Regions from separate parts of the Azospirillum sp. UENF 111221 genome, predicted to be linked through region 1. Evidence: predicted binding sites of a transcription regulator. Region 1 holds the regulator's gene; each other region holds the start of a gene.
The links. The regulator LexA, encoded in region 1, represses DNA repair genes until DNA is damaged. The targets are predictions, from matches to a motif close to ATGTTCTANTTTGGTTC.
Positions count from the first base shown of each region.

Region 1 (4,988 bases):
GGCCGCCGGCTGGCCGGAGGAGGAAACCGACGGCCCCCCGGCGCTCGGCGGAGGCTGGCGGCGCCTGCTGGCGCGCGTGGGTGGGCGACTCGTGGCGCTCGCGGAGGCGGAGGGCGAGCGCTGGGTGCTGTGGCTGCCCGTCGCCTTCGGGGCGGGGGTATCGTTCTATTTCGGCCTGCGGCAGGAGCCCGACTGGTGGATTGGCGCGGCTGCGGTCGGCGGCTGCGCGGTGCTGGTTCTGGCGCTGCGGCGATGGTTCGCCATGACCGGTGTGGCGATGGCGCTGTTGATGCTGGCGGCGGGGTTCCTGGTGGCGCAGGCGCACACCATCCGCATGGCGGCACCGGTGCTGAGCCGCAGCATCGCCGGGGCGACCGTCACCGGCCGGGTGATGGCGGTGGAACGGCGGCCGGGCGCGACGCGGATCACACTGCGGGAGGTGAGCGTCAGCAGGCTGGCGCCGGAACGGACGCCGGCCGCCGTGCGCATCCGCCTGTCGGACCGCTTTCCGGCACCAGCGCCCGGGTCGGTGGTGCGGCTGCGGGCGACGCTGCTGCCGCCGCAGGCGCCGGCCGAACCAGGCGCCTTCGACTTCCAGCGGCGGGCCTGGTTCATGGGGCTGGGCGGCACGGGCTTCGCCACCGGTGCGCCGGAACTGGTCGAGGCGCCGCCGGTGACGGGATGGAGCACGGTCGCCATCGCCTTCGAGAAGGCGCGCGGCGCGATTGCCGAGCGGGTGGCGGCAGCCATCGGCGACCCGGTGGAGGCGAGCGTCACCACGGCGCTGCTGAACGGCGAGGAGTTCGGCATCCCGGAAGCGACGATGGACGACTTCCGCAACAGCGGGTTGGCGCATCTGCTGTCGATCTCCGGCCTGCATGTCGGCATCGCCGCCGGCATCCTGTTCTATGTCGTGCGGGCGTTGCTGGCGTCGGTGCCCTACATCGCGCTGCGGTGGCCGATCAAGAAGATCGCCGCGCTGTTCGGCATCCTGTCGGCGCTTGGCTACACGCTCCTGGTCGGGGCGCCGCTGCCGACGGTGCGGTCGGTGCTGATGACCGGCATGGTGATGGGAGCGATCATGCTGGACCGTCACCCGTTGAGCATGCGGCTGGTCGCCTTCGCCGGGCTGGTCACCATGGCGATGGATCCGGAGGGGATGCTGGGCCCGAGCTTCCAGATGTCCTTTGCCGCGGTGGTGGCGCTGATCGCCGCCTTCGAGAAGGGCAGCGCCAGGCTGGCGGACTGGCGGCGCGATGCGGGATGGATCGTGCGCGGGCTGTTCTATGTCGGCGGGATCCTGCTGACCAGCGTGGTGGCGACGCTGGCGACCTTGCCCTTCTCGCTCTTCCATTTCCAGCAGATCGCCTTCTATGGCGTGCTGTCGAACCTGATCGCCATTCCCATCACGTCCTTCTGGGTCATGCCGTGGAGTCTGATCGCCTACGCGCTGCTGCCCTTCGGACTGGAGGCGCCGGCGCTGATCGCCATGAACTGGGGCGACCGGGCGGTGATCTGGACGGCGGAATTCTTCGGCCGTCTCCCCTGGGCTTCGCTGACCGTGCCGGCGATGCCGGCGGAAGGCTTTGCGGTGCTGGTGATGGGAGGGATTCTGGCTCTGTCTTTGGACGCGCTGGTGGCGGTGGCTGGGGATGCTGCCGGTCCTGGCCGGGCTGGCCTCGCCGATGCTGGCGGTGCGGCCGGATGTGCTGGTGGCCGGCGACGGGACGGTGATGGCGGTCAGGCTGCCGGACGGACGACTGAGCGCATCGGTCAAGGGCGGCGGCCGGATGACCGAAACCTGGCGGGAGCGCGATGGCGAGCGGTCGGTGGCCGATCCCTGGCCGGCCGACGGGGGATGGAGCGGGGGAGGGCGGTCGCTGGACTGCGACGCGTTTGGCTGCCTGTACCGGGTGCAGGGAAAGACAGTGGCGTTGCCGCGGCTGCCGGATGCGCTGGACGAGGACTGTGGGGCAGCTGATGCGGTGGTGACGGCGGAGGTGGCGCGGCGCTGCCGGGCGGATCTGGTGGTGGACCGCTGGACCCTGCGCCATGAGGGCGCGCATACGCTGACGGTGACCGCCGAGGGGGTGACGGTGGAGACGGTGCGCGGGCTGCGGGGAGATCGGCCCTGGACCGGAGGAAAGTGAGAGGAACTTGGACATCGCCGATCCCATCCGCCGCGGGGACGGAGGAGAGGATCGGCGGTTGGGCTCGAAAAGCTCAGTACTTGCGCACGAGACCGACCAGCTTGCCCTGCACGCGGACGCGGTCGGCGCCGAAGATGCGGGTTTCATAGGCGGCGTTGGCGGGTTCCAGGGCGATGGTGTTGCCCTTGCGGCGCAGGCGCTTCAGCGTCACTTCGCCCTCGTCCACCAGAGCGACGACGATGGTGCCGTTCTCCGCCGCATCGCAGCGCTGGATGACGATGGTGTCGTGGTCGAGGATGCCGGCCTCGATCATCGAGTCGCCGGAAACCTCCAGCGCATAATGGTCGCCACCGGTCAGCATGGAGGCGGGGACATCGACGAAGGCGCTGTTGTCGCGCAGCGCCTCGATGGGCGTACCGGCGGCGATCCGGCCATAGAGCGGGAGCTGCACCGTCTCGTTCGCGGCGGCCGGCGTCGGTGCGGGGGGAGCGGCGTCGCGGCCGGCGAAGGCGAAATCGCCCTTGATGACGTTGGGCTGGAACTTCGGCTTGGGAGCCGCGGTCCGGTTGCGGGAAGCGTCGAGACCCTCGGGAAGGCGCAGAACCTCCAACGCACGGGCCCGGTGGGGCAGGCGGCGGATGAAGCCGCGCTCCTCGAGCCCGGTGATCAGGCGATGGATACCCGACTTGGACTTCAGGCCCAGGGCGTCCTTCATCTCGTCGAACGACGGCGAGACACCGCCCTGGCCAAGCCGTTCGTGGATGAACAGCAGCAATTCGTGCTGCTTGCGCGTGAGCATGGATGCCTCCCGGCCTCGGCCAGACTGAAGATGGAACAAAAACTAAACGTTGCTCCATGTTCTAGTTTGGTTCCTGCCGCGCGTCAAGCCCTCCATCGGCATCTTTTAGAACTTGAGGGGAACATCTGGAACGGCATGAAACAGTTTTCCGGGTGATGTTCAACTGTTCCAGCCGGCCGTTCCGGCGCTCTGCTCAGGCGCTCTGCTGAAGTCTAGATGCTGAGCGCCCCATCCGTCAAAGGAAGCACTGTCACCATCGCGCCGGCCGGTTCCGGGTCGGCATGGGGCGGGCGGGGGATCAGGCAATCGGCCTGGGCGTACAGGGTGGTGATGGCGCTGTCCTGCCGGGCGAAGGGTGTCACGGTCAGGACACCGTCCGGGCCGGCGGCCAGCGTGGCGCGCAGATACTCCTCGCGCCGGTCGTTGGCCCTCAACGGGCCGGTCAGGCGGGCGCGCAGCGGCAGACGGTCGTCCTCCGGCGGCAGGCCCTGCAGCACGCGCAGGACCGGGCGGAGGAACAGGAGCGCCGTGACGCCGGTGGACACCGGGTTGCCGGGCAATCCCAGCAGCGGCACAGACCCGGCACGGCCGAACATCAGCGCCTTGCCCGGACGCATCGCCACCGTCTGCACCTCCAGCGCCACGCCGCGTTCGGCAAGCACATCGCGCACGAGGTCGTAATCGCCCTGTGCCGCCCCTCCGGTGGTGACCAGCAGGTCGCAACCGGCCGCACCCTTCGCCAGTGCCGCCACGCTCTCCGCCGTGTCCCTGGCGACGCCCAGATTGTGGGCGATCCCACCCTGGGCGGTCACCAGGGCGCAGAGGCCAAGCGCATTGGTGCTGACGATCTGGCTCGGACCCAGCGGGTCGCCGGGCAGGGCGATCTCGTCGCCGGTGGCAAGCACGGCGATGCGCGGCCGGCGATGGACCGACAGCCAAGGCACGTTGCCGCCGGCGGCCAGCGCGATGTCGCGCGCGGTCAGGCGCCGGCCCTTTGGCAGAAGCTCCTGACCGGCCGTGAAGTCGAATCCGGCCTCGCGGACGAAGCGGCCGGCGGCCACGGCGCGGCCGATCCGCACGGTGGCGTCGTCGGCGCTGCAATCCTCCTGCATCACCACGGCGTCGGCACCGCCGGGCAGGGGCGCGCCGGTGAAGATGCGCACCGCCTCGCCCCGGCCGACGCTGCCGGTGAAGGCATGGCCGGCGGCGGATTCGCCGATGCGGCGCAGCGGGACGGGGGCCTCGGCGGTCGCAGCGGCGATGTCGGCGGCACGCACGGCCCAGCCATCCATGGCGGCGGCGTGAAAGGGCGGCTGGGTCAGCCGGGCGACCACCGGTTCGGCCAGCACACGGCCGAGCGCGTCGGGCAGGGCGACGGTTTCCGCCGGGAGGGCGGCGAAGGCCGACAGGATGCGGGCGCGCGCCTCGGCGACGGAGATCATCGCGTCAGGCTCCGGTGGAGGAGGATGTGGACGCGCCCCACTCGCCGCTCTTGCCGCCGGCCTTGTGCAGCAGGCGCACATCGGTGACGGTCATGCCGCGGTCCACCGCCTTGCACATGTCGTAGACCGTCAATGCTGCGATGGTGACGGCGGTCAACGCCTCCATCTCCACGCCGGTCTGGCCCTTCAGCTTGCAGGTCGCCGTCACGTCCACCGCGTTGCGGGCGGGGTCGCAGGACAGGTCGACCTTGACCGAGGTCAGCATCAGCGGGTGGCACAGCGGGATCAGGTCGGGCGTGCGCTTGGCCCCCATGATGCCGGCCAGCCGGGCGACCGACAGCACGTCGCCCTTCTTCACCCCGCCCTGCATGATGAGATCAAGGGTTTCCGGCTGCATCAGCACGGTCGCCGCGGCTGTCGCGGTGCGTTCGGTGTCGGCCTTGTCGGAGACGTCGACCATCACCGCCTTGCCCTCGGCGTCGAAATGGGTGAAGCCGGTCATCGGGCGGTCTCCGTCAGAAATTTTTCCATGAAGACGCTGACGCCATTGTCTTCGTAGCAGGCATAGGGGCCGCGGTCGGTGAAGCCGGCCTTGCG
Region 1 is NZ_JBSNCH010000005.1:330,665-335,652, forward strand. Features, by position in the region: gene ACWPN3_RS15925 (ComEC/Rec2 family competence protein) at 1-1,981, shown strand, start outside; gene ACWPN3_RS15930 (hypothetical protein) at 1,935-2,150, shown strand; gene lexA (transcriptional repressor LexA) at 2,224-2,949, opposite strand; gene ACWPN3_RS15940 (molybdopterin molybdotransferase MoeA) at 3,162-4,391, opposite strand; gene moaC (cyclic pyranopterin monophosphate synthase MoaC) at 4,396-4,893, opposite strand; gene ACWPN3_RS15950 (GNAT family N-acetyltransferase) at 4,890-4,988, opposite strand, start outside.

Region 2 (4,988 bases), 1.4 Mb from region 1:
CGGCATCCGCTGCCGCACCGATTTGCGGATCGGCAGGAAGCGTCGCCTCCAGCCAGTCCCAGCCGGCCTGCTCGATCGTCGGGCGGTCAGCCATTGGGCGGTCAGCCATTGGAGCCACCGGCACCCGCTCCGGCGTCCAGCCCGGCGCCGGCAACCTGCGCCCGCATCAGCTTGGCCGGCACGCCGAAGGCCTCGCCCAGCCAATGCGCGGTCGCCGCCGCATCCACAGTGGCCTCCGCCTCCGGCCCCAGCGCCTTGACGCTGTCCAGCCAGCGCAGCGTCGCCTGGACGTCGCGCTGCGCCTGCGCCTGGGCGAGCGGGGAACGGTGCTGCAACTCCACCAACCGGCCGTCCACGGTGATGTCCGGGATCTCGCCGCGCCGGCGCAGGATCGACACTGCCCGCAGCACCAGCGGCGTCATCAGCTCGGCCTGCAGGCGGCCATAGGTGGCGCCCAGCAGCCGCGCCATCTCGACCGAGCGTTCCAGCACCTCGGTCGCGGTCATCCGCGCCGACTCCACCGGCCCCAGCCGGTCGACCAGCAGCGCATGGCGGATGCGGCCGCGCAGATCGTCCAGCACCAGCTGCGACACGTCGAACCGGCCGGGGTTGGCCAGCGGCGTCAGGCCGGCTGACCCGACCGCCTTGGGGATGATGGTGCCGGGCACCAGCCGGATGGTGGTGGGGTTCAGCACCCCGTCATCGTCAGCCTGCCAGATGCCGGTGACGGCGATGGAGGCGTTCTTCAACACCAGTTCCACCACCTTGTTGGCGGTCTTGATGTCGGGCAGCGCCTTCATCACCGGAGAGCGGCCATAGGTCTCGCCCGGTGCCTTGAGCCAGCGGAAATTGACGAAGGGGGACTGGGCGAAGCGCCCCTGCGCCAGCCAGGACGGTTCGGCGAGCCCGCTGTCCAGCACCACGCCCCAGCGATAGGCAGTCCCGTCGGGCAGCACCGCCTCGACCAGCGGGAAGCGGCTGTCGGGCTCCCCCGCCGCCTGCTTCCGCACCTCATCTGGCAGGTCCGCACCGGGGAAGCGCTGGAGGATCTGGGCCAGCGTCGCCTCGCTACGGCGGAACGTGGCGTCCAACCGGCCGTCCGGCCCCTCCTCCAGAACCGCCTCGGCCAGCGGGACGGCGGTGAAGCGCAGGCTGGACGGGGCGCCGGGGGCGGCCTCCTCCATCAAAAGGCTGGCGGTGCCGACGGCGACGAGGTCGAGGAAGGACTGATCGATCTCCACCGCGAAGTTGGAGCGGTCGAAATGGGCCTGGACGATGCCGGCGGCACGGTCGAGCAGCGGAGCGACCCGGTCGCGCTCCGCCCCGGTCAGGGTGGGACCGGGCTGGAAGCCGAACCAGCGCGACCAGGGCGGCGTCAGTTCCGACAGCAGGCTGGCGGCCAACTGCTCGACCGCGTCGGGGGCGGTGCCGTCGAACAGCCGGTCGACCCGGCGTTCGCCCGGCGTGCCGCCGCCGCGGAAGGGCCGGCCGTTGGGCAGCGCATGGTCGTAACACTCCTGCCAATGGCTTTCCCACACGCTGCGCCGTTCGCGGGCGACGCGGTAGCGGTCAAGCAGGGCTTCCGGTTCCGACAGGTCACCCTTCCGCCGGGCGGACGGTTTCACGGCTGCGGATGCGGGCATGCGCGGTCTCCTCCAGTCAGGTGGCGGTGCAGTTGCCAGGGGGTCAGCACCCGGCGGGCGCGCAAGCCGATCAGGCGCTTGACCGCCTCGACGCAGGTGAAGGGCCCCCAGGGGGCGGGGCCGGCTGGGCGGCGCAGCGGGGCGGCGTCGACCGTCAGCCCCTGGGCGCGGTACCAGCCCGGCAGGTCGAAGTCGGCGGGCAGGTCCAGCACCGCGATGTCGGTGAAACCGGCCAGCGGATCGACCGCCACCCAGCGCCGACCGTCGGTCAGCAGGGCCAGGCAGTGGCGGAAGCCCGGCTTCAGCAACCGCAGCCACCACAAGGGCGCTTCGCCGCGATAGACGATCCAGGCGGCGGTCCAGGGGGCGGCGCTCATCGCGCGATGCCTTTGTTGCGCAGCGCCGGGGCGATCACGGTGAACGCCTCCTGCCACAGCGAATGGGCCCGCTGTTCGCGGAAGCGGTCCGGTTCCGGCGCGCTCTGGCGGCGGCCGTAATGGACCAGCACATGCAGGTGGTCGCGCATCAGCTTGCGCGCCCGGTACAGGCGGTCGACCACCTGAAGAAGGTCCTGCGGCTCGCAGGGCCGCGCGACCTGCCCACAGCCGGCGACAACCCGCGCCCCGGCTGCCTTGGCCTCATGCGCCTGCACCGCCCAGAACCACGCCTCCTCCGCATCGGCAAAGGGTTGGCCCTCGACGCTGTAGGGCTCCGGCTTCAGCGGAACGGTCCGGGAAAGGCTGGTTGCAGGCAAAGCGGTGGCGGCCGGACGCAGCATGCTGGTCTCCTTGCGGCTTCGGATTTTTTGGGAAGAGAGACACCGGACCTGCTTCGCGGCCGCGCCTTCTGTTTGCGTTATGTTCCCGCCACTGCCCGCGGTCAATGGTTTTATGAAAAAGTTCCTAGGGACGCTGTCGCCGCTTTATGAGATTATCGTCCCATGCTGAAACATACGGACATCTGGCGGGCCATCGACCGCCTCGCGGCACAGCACGGGCTCTCCGCCTCCGGGCTGGCACGGCGCGCCGGACTGGACCCGACCACCTTCAACAAGAGCAAGCGCACCACCAACGACGGCAAGCTGCGCTGGCCGTCGACGGAAAGCATCTCCAAGGTGCTGGACGCCACCGGCGCCTCCCTGTCGGAGTTCGTGTCGCTGGTCGGCGACGGCGCCGGTACCACCCCGCTGCAACGGGTTCCGGTGATCGGCTATGCCCAGGCCGGGTCGGCCGGCTATTTCGACGATGCCGGCTTCCCGGCCGGCAGCGGCTGGGACGAACTGCTGTTTCCGAGCCTGGGCGACCCGCATGCCTATGCGCTGGAGATTTCCGGCGACAGCATGGAACCGGTCTATCGCGACGGCGACACCATCATCGTCTCGCCTGCCGCGCAGATCCGCCGCAACGACCGCGTCGTCGTCCGCACCAAGGGCGGCGAGGTGATGGCCAAGCAGTTGATGCGCGAGACGGCGACCAAGATCGAACTGCTGTCGATCAACCGGGCCCACCCCGACCGCAGCATCCCGCTGTCGGACGTCGCCTGGATGGCGCGGATCATCTGGGCGAGCCAGTGAGGAGGTCAAACACCTCCCCACCCGGCGCGCGATCCTAGGAAAATTTGCCTTTACCGCATATCCCGACAGGCGCTATCGTCCATTCCATGGACCGTGCCGCCCGCCTGGACAGCCTTCACCGCACCCATGACGCCAAGCCGCCGAAGCAGGAGCTTCGCTCCGCCCTGCTCGGCGGCCCAAGCCGCGCCAACGCCCTCAAACGCGCGGCAACGCTCCGTCTGCACAGCACGCTCGCGGCGGAAGCACGCCTCGCCACGGCCCGGCGCCGCGGCGCGTTGACCGCCGCGACCTGCCGGACCGACGCGTGGCTGGCCCGGCTGGCCGCCACGCTGGCCCATCACCGCCGGGCGGCGGTGGCGTTGCTCGATCAGCGGAACGCGTATTCCCAGTAAAGCGCCCGCGCCCGCTGGAACAGCGGTCCCGCCGCAAGGCTGCGGTCCTCCACCTTGATCACCGGCACGCATTTGGCGTGGTTGCCGGTGGAAAAGACCTCGTCGGCTTCCAACACGTCCTGCGGGGTCAGGGTGCATTCCTCCACCGTCACGCCATCATTGCGCAGCAGGGCGATGATGCGCTGGCGGGTGATGCCGTTCAGGAAGCAGCCGTTCGGCACCGGCGTGCGCACCACCCCGTCCTTGGCGATGAAGAGGTTGGACGTGGCAAACTCGGCCACATTGCCGATGGCGTCCAGCATGATGGCGTTCTGGAAGCCACGCTTGCGCGCCTCGGTCAGCGCCAGCCCGGCGTTCGGATAAAGACAGGCAGCCTTGGCCTCGGTCGGGGCCATGGTCGGGATCGGCCGGCGGCGGGTGGAGATGCAGGCGGCGAAGCCCGTCGGCTGCGGCAGCGGGTCCTCGTAGATCGACAGGACGAAGCGCGTGCTCTCCGGCGCCGGGGCGACGAAGCCGTCGTCGGCGTAAAACATCGGGCGGATGTACAACTCGGCTTCCTTGGGAAAACGGCGGATGCCGTCCCAGCACAGCTCTTCGATCTCACCGGCGGTGACCATCGGCTCCAGCCCCATCACCTGGGCGGACCGGATGGCGCGGGCGCAGTGCAGGTCGAGGTCGGGGGCCACGCCCTGGAAGGCACGCGCGCCGTCGAAGACCGTCGAAGAGAGCCACAGCGTGTGGGACAGCGGTCCGACGATGGGCGGATTGCCCTCCACCCACTCGCCCTGGATCCAGCTCCACGCCTGGCCTGCCATGCCGCCCATGATTTCGGTCCTTCCCTAGAAAGAAAATGTGTCCCTACGCGGGGCGACGCCGGCCGGCACCGCCCATTCGTGGTTCGTGGTCGTTGGTGATCTCCCGAAGAGCATACCCCCTCGCCGCCATCGGTCAACCGGTGCGCACGCAATCGTCCCGTGCGATGGAGCGGATTGCGGCTTCGGCCGTTGATAGGGAAGAGCGAGCAACCGCAATCCACCGACAGAGGGAAACCGCCTCATGCCGATCGCCGATCCCGGCCTCAGCGCCGCCCCGCAGACCTTCTCCTCTGGCCCTTTCCCCGGCCCGCACGAGGATATTCCCGGCGTCGATCTGCCGGGCACCGACAACCCCGACCTGCCCAACCCCGGCGGCCCCGGCACCACCGACAGCCCGGCTCCCGGCAACGACCTGCCGCCATCGCGCCCGACCGACCCGGACTTCGTCTGAGAAGCCCCAAAATGAAAAAAGGCGCCCCCGAAGGGGCGCCTTTTCCGTGTCGCGAACGTTTGTCCGCGATCAGCGGCGCGCAACCATCAGCTTCTTGATCTCGGCGATGGCCTT
Region 2 is NZ_JBSNCH010000005.1:1,779,883-1,784,870, forward strand. Features, by position in the region: gene ACWPN3_RS23025 (Bbp19 family protein) at 1-109, opposite strand, end outside; gene ACWPN3_RS23030 (portal protein) at 102-1,643, opposite strand; gene ACWPN3_RS23035 (hypothetical protein) at 1,622-2,020, opposite strand; gene ACWPN3_RS23040 (hypothetical protein) at 2,017-2,421, opposite strand; gene ACWPN3_RS23045 (S24 family peptidase) at 2,584-3,216, shown strand; gene ACWPN3_RS23050 (hypothetical protein) at 3,261-3,608, shown strand; gene ACWPN3_RS23055 (branched-chain amino acid aminotransferase) at 3,584-4,432, opposite strand; gene ACWPN3_RS23060 (hypothetical protein) at 4,665-4,874, shown strand; gene ACWPN3_RS23065 (succinate dehydrogenase iron-sulfur subunit) at 4,944-4,988, opposite strand, start outside.
Region 2: ACWPN3_RS23045 (S24 family peptidase) is a predicted target of LexA. The motif match lies at 2,490-2,506, and genes of this name have one in related genera.

Region 3 (4,988 bases), on a different contig from region 1:
GCTCGACGTCAAGAAGCGCGTCGCGCCCTACCTCGACCTTCAGCTGGTCGCCTTCCCGCAGGACGGTGTTCTCCGAGCGCCGGGTGCGAAGGAGCTGCTGGTCCGGGCGCTCGACATGGGCGTCGACGTGGTCGGCGGCATCCCGCATTTCGAGCGCACCATGGCCGACGGCGCCGCCTCGGTCCGGCTGCTCTGCGAGATCGCGGCGGAGCGCGGGCTGCTGGTCGACATGCATTGCGACGAGAGCGACGACCCGCTGTCCCGCCATGTCGAGACGCTGGCCTACGAGACGCAGCGGCTGGGGCTGCACGGCCGGGTGACGGGGTCGCACCTGACCTCGATGCATTCGATGGACAACTACTATGTTTCCAAGCTGATCCCGCTGATGGCGGAGGCGCGGCTGGGGGTGATCGCCAACCCGCTGATCAACATCGTTCTCCAGGGCCGCCACGACACCTACCCCAAGCGCCGGGGCATGACCCGCGTGCCGGAGCTGATGGCGGCAGGGCTGACCGTCGCCTTCGGGCATGACTGCGTGATGGACCCCTGGTATCCGCTGGGCTCCGGCGACATGCTGGAGGTGGCGCAGATGGGGCTGCATGTCGGGCAGATGACCGGCCAGGACGGCATCAAGGCCGCCTTCGACGCGGTGACGGTCAACCCGGCCAGGCTGCTGCATCTGGACGGCTACGGGCTGGAGCCGGGCTGCAACGCCGATCTGGTGGTGCTCCAGGCCGGCAACCCGGTGGAGGCGATCCGCACCCGCGCCGCCCGCCTGTTCGTGCTGCGCCGCGGCCGGATCGTCAGCCGCTGCGAACCGGTGCAGGCCAGGCTCGACCTGCCGGGGCGGCCGGAGATGGTCGATTTCCTGCTGAACCGGGGATAAGACCAGCACAAAAAAGCCCGCCGGAACAGCTGTTCCGGCGGGCTTTTCTTTGTTCGGAAAACCTTTACGCCTTCAGGAAGTCCCGCAGCGCGTCGGCAACCGCGTGCATCTCCTGCTCGGTGCCGATGGTGACGCGCAGGCAGCTCGGCAGGCCGTAGGACGGCATCTGGCGGACCAGGATGCCGCGGGCCTTCAGGAACTGGCGGGCGGCCTCGGCGTCGTCCTTGCCGGCGGGCTGGCCCTTGAAATCGACCAGCACGAAGTTGGTCACGCTGGGGTGCACCGTCAGCCCCAGCTCCCGCACGGTGGCGGAGAACCACTCGCGCCACTGCTCGTTGTGGCGGCGGGAGCGGTCGAGGAACTCGGCATCCTCAACCGCGGCGACGCCGGCGACATGGGCGGCGTTCGACACGTTGAAGGGGCCGCGCACCCGGTTCAGCACGTCAACGATCCCGGCCGGCCCATAGCACCAGCCGATGCGCAGCGAGCCCAGCGCGAAGATCTTCGAGAAGGTGCGGGTCATCACCACGTTGGGGAACCGCTCCACCAGCTCCTCGCCGGCGGTGTAGTCGTCCTTGTTCATGTACTCGGCATAGGCCGCGTCGATGACCAGGATGACGTCCGGCGGCAGGCCGGCATGCAGCCGCGCCACCTCCGACGCCGGCAGATAGGTGCCGGTCGGGTTGTTCGGGTTGGCGAGGAAGACCAGACGGGTGCGCGGGGTGACGCGGGCCAGCAAATTGTCGACGCTGGCGGTCAGCCCGTCCTCGGGTGCGGTCACCGGGGTGGCGCCGACCGACTTGGCGCCGATCGGGTACATCAGGAAGCCGTATTGCGAATACAGCACCTCGTCGCCCGGCCCGGCATAGGAGCGGATCAGCAGGCTGATGATCTCGTCCGACCCGGCGCCGCAGACGATGCGGTCGGCATCCAGGTTGAAGCGCTTGGCGATGGCGCCGCGCAGCGCCGCCGAGCCGCCGTCCGGATAGCGGTGCAGAGTCCCGGCCGCCGCCGCATAGGCCTCCATCGCCTTCGGGCTCGGCCCCAGCGCCCCTTCGTTGGAGGCGAGGCGGATATGACCCTGATGCTCGCCGCCGACATAGGCAGCGATGTCGAGAATCCCCGGACGCGGCTGCGGGCCGTTCGGCTGGGTCATGGTCTGCTTACCTTCCGACGCTGGTGGATGGGCGGTTCAAGGATGGGGTGGAACAGGATGGAACAGTTCCGGCGGCCCTGTTCCAACGTTCCACGGAGGGCCGGCAGGATAAGGCAGGAGCAGCCCCGGCGGCTCGCCTCATTCGCGCACATCAGCCCAGAGCGAGCGGCACGGCATAGCCGCCGACGACGTTGACCCGCACCGGGATGTCGCCCGAGCGTTCCAGCAGCTTGGCGAGGCGGGGGTCGCCCTGGCCGACGAAGTCGGCGATCTCGACCAGATGGACCGACGGGCCGCCGCCGCTCATCCCGGTGGCGTGGCCGGCCGGATGCCAGGTGCAGAAGCCGACCGGCGGCAGGCCGCAGGCCTCCAGCGAATCCTTCAGGCGGCCGCGGCTGAGGTCGCCGCCGATCTCGATGCTCAGCAGGGTGCGGTCGTCGCCGGTCGGCTCGTGCGGGACGGCGGCGATGGCGAGCGCGTCGCGGTTCTCGCCGCGGGCATTGCCGCGCCCGCCGAAGGGCAGACGCGCCACCACCTGCGGCCGGCCGGCGTCGGCCGACACCAGGAAGCGCCACCAGGGATCCGAATCGTCCTCGGCCGGATAGGGCACCACGGCGACCGTCGCCGTCCCCTCCGACACGGCGCGGAGCGCTGCGGCGGGAGTGTTGACGGCGGTCATCGGCACGAAGCCGCCGAAATGGTCGCGGGCGACGTCCCAGAAGCCGCGGCGGTCCTCCGGCGCATAGACGGCGACGGCGAAGGGGCCCTGCATGCGGGTGAAGGCGGTGATCATCTCCCGCCAGATGCGGACGACGACCTGGGCGGGGAAGGTGCCGGCATGGCGGGCCATCAGGCGGCGCAGGATCGTCGCCTCCCGCGCCGGGCGGAGGAAGATGGGCTGGGCGCCGGTTTCGGCCGCGCCATTGCCCTTGGCCGCCCCGATGCGTTCCACCACGGCGGCGCGTCGCATCAGCAGGTCATGGATCGCGTCGTCGATCTGGTCGATTTCGCGGCGCAAATCGTCGAGCGGGGTCCGGGCGGAAGCCATGGGTCAAAAAACCATCGAATGCAGAGCCGGTTAGTAGTAGTCCGCATGCGCCCTGAAATCAAAGAAAACATTGACACTCCGAAGGCCGGCTTCGTAGCTATACGCTCCCGTTCCGCCACAGCTCCCTGACGGTTCCCATCAAGGCGCCACAAGGCTTCCGACAAGGCACGAAACGAGATGTCCGCGGCCCTCGACAGCTCCGCCCCCAATGCCCCCGCCCCCGCTTCCAACGAACAGGTCATGCCGGGCAAGCGCGTGCGTCTGGCGGTGGACCGGCCGATGCGGCTGGACAGCGGGGTGGAGATCGGCGGCTTCCAGATCGCCTACCAGACCTACGGCACGCTGAACGCCGACAAGTCCAACGCGATCTTCATCTGCCACGCCCTGACCGGCGACCATTTCGTGGTGGAGAGGCATCCGGTCACCGGCAAGCCCGGCTGGTGGGAGATGCTGGTCGGCCCCGGCAAGCCGGTGGACACCGACCGCTATTTCGTCATCTGCTCCAACGTGCTGGGCGGCTGCCTGGGCAGCACCGGGCCGAAGGATCTCGATCCCGCCACCGGCCAGCCCTATGGCCTGTCCTTCCCCGTCGTGACCATCGGCGACATGGTGCGGGCGCAGAAGCTGCTGGTCGAGCATCTCGGCATCGAAAAGCTGTTCTGCGTCATCGGCGGCTCGATGGGCGGCATGCAGGTGCTGCAATGGGCGGTCGCCTACCCCGAATCGGTGTTCGCCGCGGTGCCCATCGCCACCGCCGCCCGCCATTCGGCGCAGAACATCGCCTTCCACGAGGTCGGACGCCAGGCGATCATGGCCGACCCGGAATGGCGCGGCGGCAATTACCTGCTGGAAGGCACCAAGCCGGAGGCCGGCCTGGCCGTCGCCCGCATGGCGGCGCACATCACCTACCTGTCGGAAACGGCCCTGCACCGCAAGTTCGGCCGCAATCTGCAGGACCGCAAGGCGATCACCTACGGCTTCGACGCCGATTTCCAGGTGGAAAGCTACCTGCGCTACCAGGGGGCGGCCTTCGTCGAACGCTTCGACGCCAACTCCTACCTCTACATCACCCGCGCGATGGATTACTTCGACCTCGCCGCCGATGCCGGGGGCACGCTGGCCAACGCCTTCCGGCCGGGGGGCAAGACCACGCCGGTGCGCTTCTGCCTTGCCAGCTTCTCCAGCGACTGGCTGTTCCCGACCTCGGAATCGCGGGCCATCGTGCATGCGCTGAACGCCGTCGCCGGGAATGTCAGCTTCGTCGAGATCGAGACCGACAAGGGCCACGACGCCTTCCTGCTGGACGAGCCGGAGTTCCATCAGGTCATCCACGGCTTCCTGGAGGGCTGCGCCGAGCATCGCGGCCTGTCCGTCCGCCGCCGCGCGCGCTGAGTGAGACAAGACAACCGACCATGGTGGACATTCGCGACGATTTGAAGCTGATCGCCGAGATGGTGGAGCCGAACAGCCGCGTGCTGGACGTCGGCTGCGGCGACGGCGCCCTGCTGGATTACCTGGCCCACACCAAGAATGTCGACGGGCGCGGCATCGAACTCAGCATGGACGGAGTGCGCCAGTGCGTGGCGCACGGCCTGTCGGTGATCCAGGGCGATGCCGAGACCGACCTGAAGGACTATCCGGCGGAAGCCTTCGACTATGTCATTCTGGGCCAGACGCTTCAGGCGATGAAGCAGCCGCGCGACGTGCTGGAGATGCTGTGCCGCATCGGCCGGCGCGCCATCGTCTCGGTGCCGAATTTCGGCTATTGGCGCGTCCGCATGCAGCTGATGCTGACCGGCCGCATGCCGGTGACGGAAAAGCTGGGCTACCAGTGGTGGGAAACGCCCAACATCCATTTCTGCACGCTGCGCGACTTCGTCGTGCTGACGGAGGAGATG
Region 3 is NZ_JBSNCH010000001.1:413,238-418,225, reverse strand. Features, by position in the region: gene ACWPN3_RS01855 (amidohydrolase family protein) at 1-886, shown strand, start outside; gene hisC (histidinol-phosphate transaminase) at 951-2,042, opposite strand; gene pheA (chorismate mutase) at 2,194-3,090, opposite strand; gene metX (homoserine O-acetyltransferase MetX) at 3,268-4,482, shown strand; gene metW (methionine biosynthesis protein MetW) at 4,503-4,988, shown strand, end outside.
Region 3: pheA (chorismate mutase) is a predicted target of LexA. The motif match lies at 3,145-3,161, and genes of this name have one in related genera.

Region 4 (4,988 bases), on a different contig from region 1:
GGACCGGCTGGCCCTGGCGCTCGACCGGCAGGCCGGGATCGGGCTCAGCCGGTCGCGCATCCTGCTGGTCGGCATGGCCTACAAGAAGAACGTCGACGACAGCCGGGAGTCGCCGGGGCTGCGGCTGATGGAGATGCTGCTGGAACGCGGGGCCGCGGTCGACTACCACGACCCCTTCATTCCCGTGCTGCCGGTCACCCGCGAGCATGCCGCCCTCGCCGGCCGCAGGTCCGTGGACTGGACGGCGGAGCGGCTCGCAGGCTTCGACGCGGCGGTGATCGTCACCGACCATGACGGCATCGACTGGCAGAGCCTCGCCGCCCACTGCCCGCTGGTGGTCGACACCCGCAACGCCATGCGGGCGGTCGAGGGCTTCGCCGACCGCATCGTCAAGGCCTGAAGCGCGGGGCGGAACGGCCGGCGGTTGGAACGGCGTGGAACGTGCCGGGCGGCGGCGTTCCATCGGCAGGGCCGACGGGAGAGACCGCTGGAACAGCGTGAAACACGCCAAGCGGCGGCGTTCCATCCGCCGGGTGGGCAAGGGTCCAACGCCGGGGCCGGATGGAACGCTGTGAAACAGGCCGGACGGCAGCGTTCCATCGGTTGGGAAAATCCCCCTCCCATGCCCTGGCGCAGGCGATCCTGAAAAGGGGAGAGGGGAAGGCATGGCGTCGGTTCCGCAACGGTGGGTCCGACGCCATTATATAGGAATTATTTCTCTAATGGCGGCGCTCAGTTCAACGGAGCGCCGCCATCAGGGATGGACTCACATCTCCTCTTCGCCGCCGAAATCGCCCCAGCCGCTGTCCTCGACCGTCTGTTCGACATGGTCGGTGGCGGCGGTGGCCGCATCGGTGGCAGCACCGGCAGCCTCGGCCGCCACCGCCTCGCCGCCAGAGAACATGCTGGAGAGCGCGCTGCCGATCAGCATGCCGCCGGCGACGCCGGCCGCCGTCTGCATGGCGCCGGCCATGAAGCCGCCGCCGGCCCGCGGCTGCTGGGCATAGCCGGCGACGCGCGGGTCGCCATAGGCGGGCGTACCGGCAGCGGCGGGCGGACGGCCCCAGGGCGAGCCGGCCGGCATGGCGGCCGCAGGGGCGGCAGCGGCCGGGGCCGCCGCCGGATATGACGGCTGCGGAGCGGGACGGCTGCTGCCGCCGAACAGGCTGCCGAACAGGCCGCCGCCGGACTGGGCCGGGGCGGCGGGAGCGGCGGCGGGACGCTCGCGCAGCTGGCGCTCCAGCTCCTCGTTGCGGCCCTGCGAGGCGGCGAGCGCCTGCTCCATCATCACGATGGCCTGCGCCATCAGGTAGGGGGCGGCCGGCTGGCGGGCGATCCGCTCGCGGATCAGCGCCTCGGCCTCGGGATCGCGCGGGCCGGATTGCGCCTCGGCCTGATGCAGCTTGGCGAACAGGTCGTCGATGATCTGGCGTTCGGTGTGGTCCATGGCGATGCTCGTCTTCATCAAAAGGGTGGGAATGAGGCGGGGGAAGATTTCAGGGTCTCGGCCCTGGCCCCGGCGCCCCGCAGGCGCACGGAGCCGGCCGCCCAGAGGGCGGCAAAGCCGCCCACCCGGAGCGGTGGCAAAGCCGTGCGGCGCGCCGGAGGGGCGGCGCGCGACGGGGAAGGTCGGGAGCGGGGAATGCCGGAGGCCGGGGGCGTTGTCTCAGGGGCAAGGGCATCAGTCCCTCCAAGTGCGGTCACGCCCGTCGGCGCAAGAGCAGGTGAAGAGATCCGACATCGCGACCACGTCTAAGTCGCCAGAGGGGCCCGGATCCGGTTGTAGAGCACGTGGCCCCGTTCCGGCCCGCTTTCAAGACGCCCCGCTTGCCTTTTCCTTAGATAAGAACATATTGCGAACATCTGGAAGGAAGAGGGAAGCCATCACAGTGGATGACGCGCTGCTCGACAAACTCGAGATCCTGGCGGATGCGGCGAAATACGACGCCTCCTGCGCATCGTCGGGAGCGAAGCGGCGGACGGGCGGGCCGGACGGCATCGGTTCGACCACCGGGGCCGGCATCTGCCACGCCTATACGCCGGACGGGCGCTGCGTCTCGCTGCTCAAGATCCTGCTGACCAACTACTGCCTGTTCGACTGCGCCTACTGCATCAACCGCCGGTCCTCCAACGTGCGGCGCGCGCGGTTCAGCGTCGACGAGGTGGTGCAGCTGACGCTGGGCTTCTACAAGCGCAACTGCATCGAAGGGCTGTTCCTGTCCTCCGGCATCATCCGCTCGCCCGACCACACGATGGAGCAGCTGATGCTGGTGGCGCGCACGCTGCGGCGCGACCATGGCTTCGCCGGCTACATCCATCTGAAGACCATCCCGGAGGCCAGCCCCTGGCTGATCGAGCAGGCCGGGCTGTGGGCCGACCGGCTGTCGATCAACCTCGAACTGGCCTCAGACCGCAGCCTGAAGGAGTTCGCGCCGGAGAAGGACGGCAGCTCGATCAAGGCGGTGATGGGTCAGGTCGGCGAACGCATCCTGGAGGCCAAGGAGGAAAAGCGCCGCTTCTCCCCCGCCGGGCAGAGCACCCAGATGATCGTCGGTGCCGACGCCTCCACCGACCTGTCGGTGCTGGAGACCAGCGACACGCTCTATCGCCGCTACGGGCTGCGCCGGGTCTATTATTCCGCCTTCAGCCCGATCCCGGAGGCGAGTTCCGCCCTGCCGGCCAAGCCGCCGCCGCTCCAGCGCGAGAACCGGCTGTACCAGGCCGACTGGCTGCTGCGCTATTACGGCTTCACCGTGGACGAGATCGCCGCCGGGGGCGAGGGCGGCATGCTGGATTCTGGGCATCGACCCCAAGCTGGCCTGGGCCCTGAAGAACCGCGAGCGCTTCCCGGTGGACGTGAACAGCGCCGACCGCGAGATGCTGCTGCGCGTGCCGGGGCTGGGGGCGCGGGCGGTCGACAAGATCGTCGAGGCGCGGCGCCACACCACCCTGCGGCTGGAGGATGTGGCGCGGCTGTCGTCGGGACTGAAGCGGGCGCGCGCCTTCCTGATCGCCGCCGACCACCATCCGGGCGGGCTGACCGACCGCGCCGACCTGCGGCAGCGGCTGGTGGCGCCGCCCAAGCAGCTCAGCCTGTTCTGAGGGGTTGAGCCATGCGGCATGTGGAGTTGAAGGACGGCGCCGATCTGGACGGCTTCCGCCGCGCGCTGCGCGGGCTGGTCGCGCTCGATGTCGAACCGGACGCGGTGGTGTGGAGCGGCGGGGCGGCGCCGTCGCTGTTCGGCGATACGGCTCCGCTGCCGGCGGACGCGCCGCCGGTTCCGCTGCCGCGCCCGGTGGGGGCGCTGATCGAAAGCGTGGTCTGCCACCGCGATCCGGAGCGTTATGCCCTGCTGCACCGGCTGGTCCGGCGGGTGGTGCGGGGGGAGCGCGACATCCTCGACCATCATGCCGACCCGCTGATCCACCGGCTGGCGCTGCTGGACAAGGCGGTGCGGCGCGACCTGCACAAGATGCACGCCTTCCTGCGCTTCCGCGAGGTTCGGGATCCGGACAACTCCGAAGATCGGGGCGGGGAGCGCTACGTCGCGTGGTTCGAGCCCGACCATTTCATCGTCGAGGCGACCGCGCCCTTCTTCGTCGAACGGTTCGAGAGCCTGGTCTGGACGATCCTGACGCCGGTGGGATCTCTGCATTGGGACCGGCGCTCGCTGACGGTCGGGCCGGCGGCTTTGAGGCCGGAGGGGCTCGACCGCGACGACCGCTTCGCCGAAGGCTGGCAGCGCTATTACGAGAGCACCTTCAATCCCGCGCGGGTGAACCCGACGGCGATGCGGGCGGAGATGCCGCGGAAATACTGGGCCAATTTGCCGGAGGCCGCGGCGATCCCGGCGATGATCCGCTCCGCGCCTGCGCGGGTGCAGGCGATGATCGAGGCGGAGGCCGCGGCCCCCCGCCGCCGCAACCCCGACAAGGCCGTCGCCGCCATGGCCCGGCAGGAACCGGCGACGCTGGCCGAGCTGAACCGCATCATCCGGGCGGCGGACCCGCTGGTGCCGGGGGCGACGCAGGCGGTGCTGGGCGAAGGGCCGGAGGGGGCCGCCATCGCCATCGTCGGCGAGCAGCCCGGCGACCAGGAGGATCTGGAAGGCCGCCCCTTCGTCGGCCCGGCCGGCCAGCTGTTGGACCGCGCGCTGGAGGAGGCCGGGATCGAGCGCAGCGCCGCCTACCTGACCAACGCAGTGAAGCATTTCAAGTTCGTCGCCCGCGGCAAGCGCCGCCTGCACCAGTCGCCGACCGCCGGCGAGGTGAAGCATTACCGCTGGTGGCTGATGAAGGAGCTGGCCTTCGTCCGCCCGCGCCTGGTGGTGACGCTGGGCGCCACCGCGGCCCTCGCGCTGAGCGGGCGCAGCGTCTCGGTTCTGCGGGAACGCGGGCCGATGGGGTTCGGCGATTGGGAGGGGTTCGTCACCGTCCACCCGTCCTACCTGCTGCGCCTGCCGGCCGGGGAAGGAGCGGAGCAGGCCTATCGCGACTTCGTCGCCGACCTGCGGCGGGCACGGGAGGGGGTGGGTTGACGGCTTGTATCGATGAGAATTTATCCGGAATGATGGTGCTTCACTCAGCCGCCGCCGGCGGGCGACCGGGGCGGCGGGGACGCAGGAAAGCGGCCAGAGGCAAGGGGTCTCGGTCGATGGCGCGGCAGGCGATCAGCAGCGCCCGCGGGACCGAGCTGACACCGGTGCGATAGTTGATCCAGGTGTTGACATGCAGCGCGAACAGGTCGGCCGCCTCGGTGTTGGACAGACCATGCCGGTCCTGCCACTCCGACAGTTCGGCCGCGCCGAAGACGGCTTGCTGTTCGGCCAGCAACTCCAGGTGCACACTGTCGATCGACAGCTCCTCGTCCCCGGCCCATTGGACGGTGTCGCCGTCATCACCGATCTCGGGCTTGGCGAAGATGGTGGGCACGCGCAGAGCGTCAATTTTGTGCAAGGCGATCCAGCCAGCCAGATCGACGGACACCC
Region 4 is NZ_JBSNCH010000002.1:668,295-673,282, forward strand. Features, by position in the region: gene ACWPN3_RS07660 (UDP binding domain-containing protein) at 74-400, shown strand; gene ACWPN3_RS07665 (DUF2076 domain-containing protein) at 767-1,447, opposite strand; gene ACWPN3_RS07670 (putative DNA modification/repair radical SAM protein) at 1,890-3,110, shown strand; gene ACWPN3_RS07675 (UdgX family uracil-DNA binding protein) at 3,114-4,538, shown strand; gene ACWPN3_RS07680 (DUF2442 domain-containing protein) at 4,579-4,988, opposite strand, start outside.
Region 4: ACWPN3_RS07670 (putative DNA modification/repair radical SAM protein) is a predicted target of LexA. The motif match lies at 1,847-1,863, and genes of this name have one in related genera.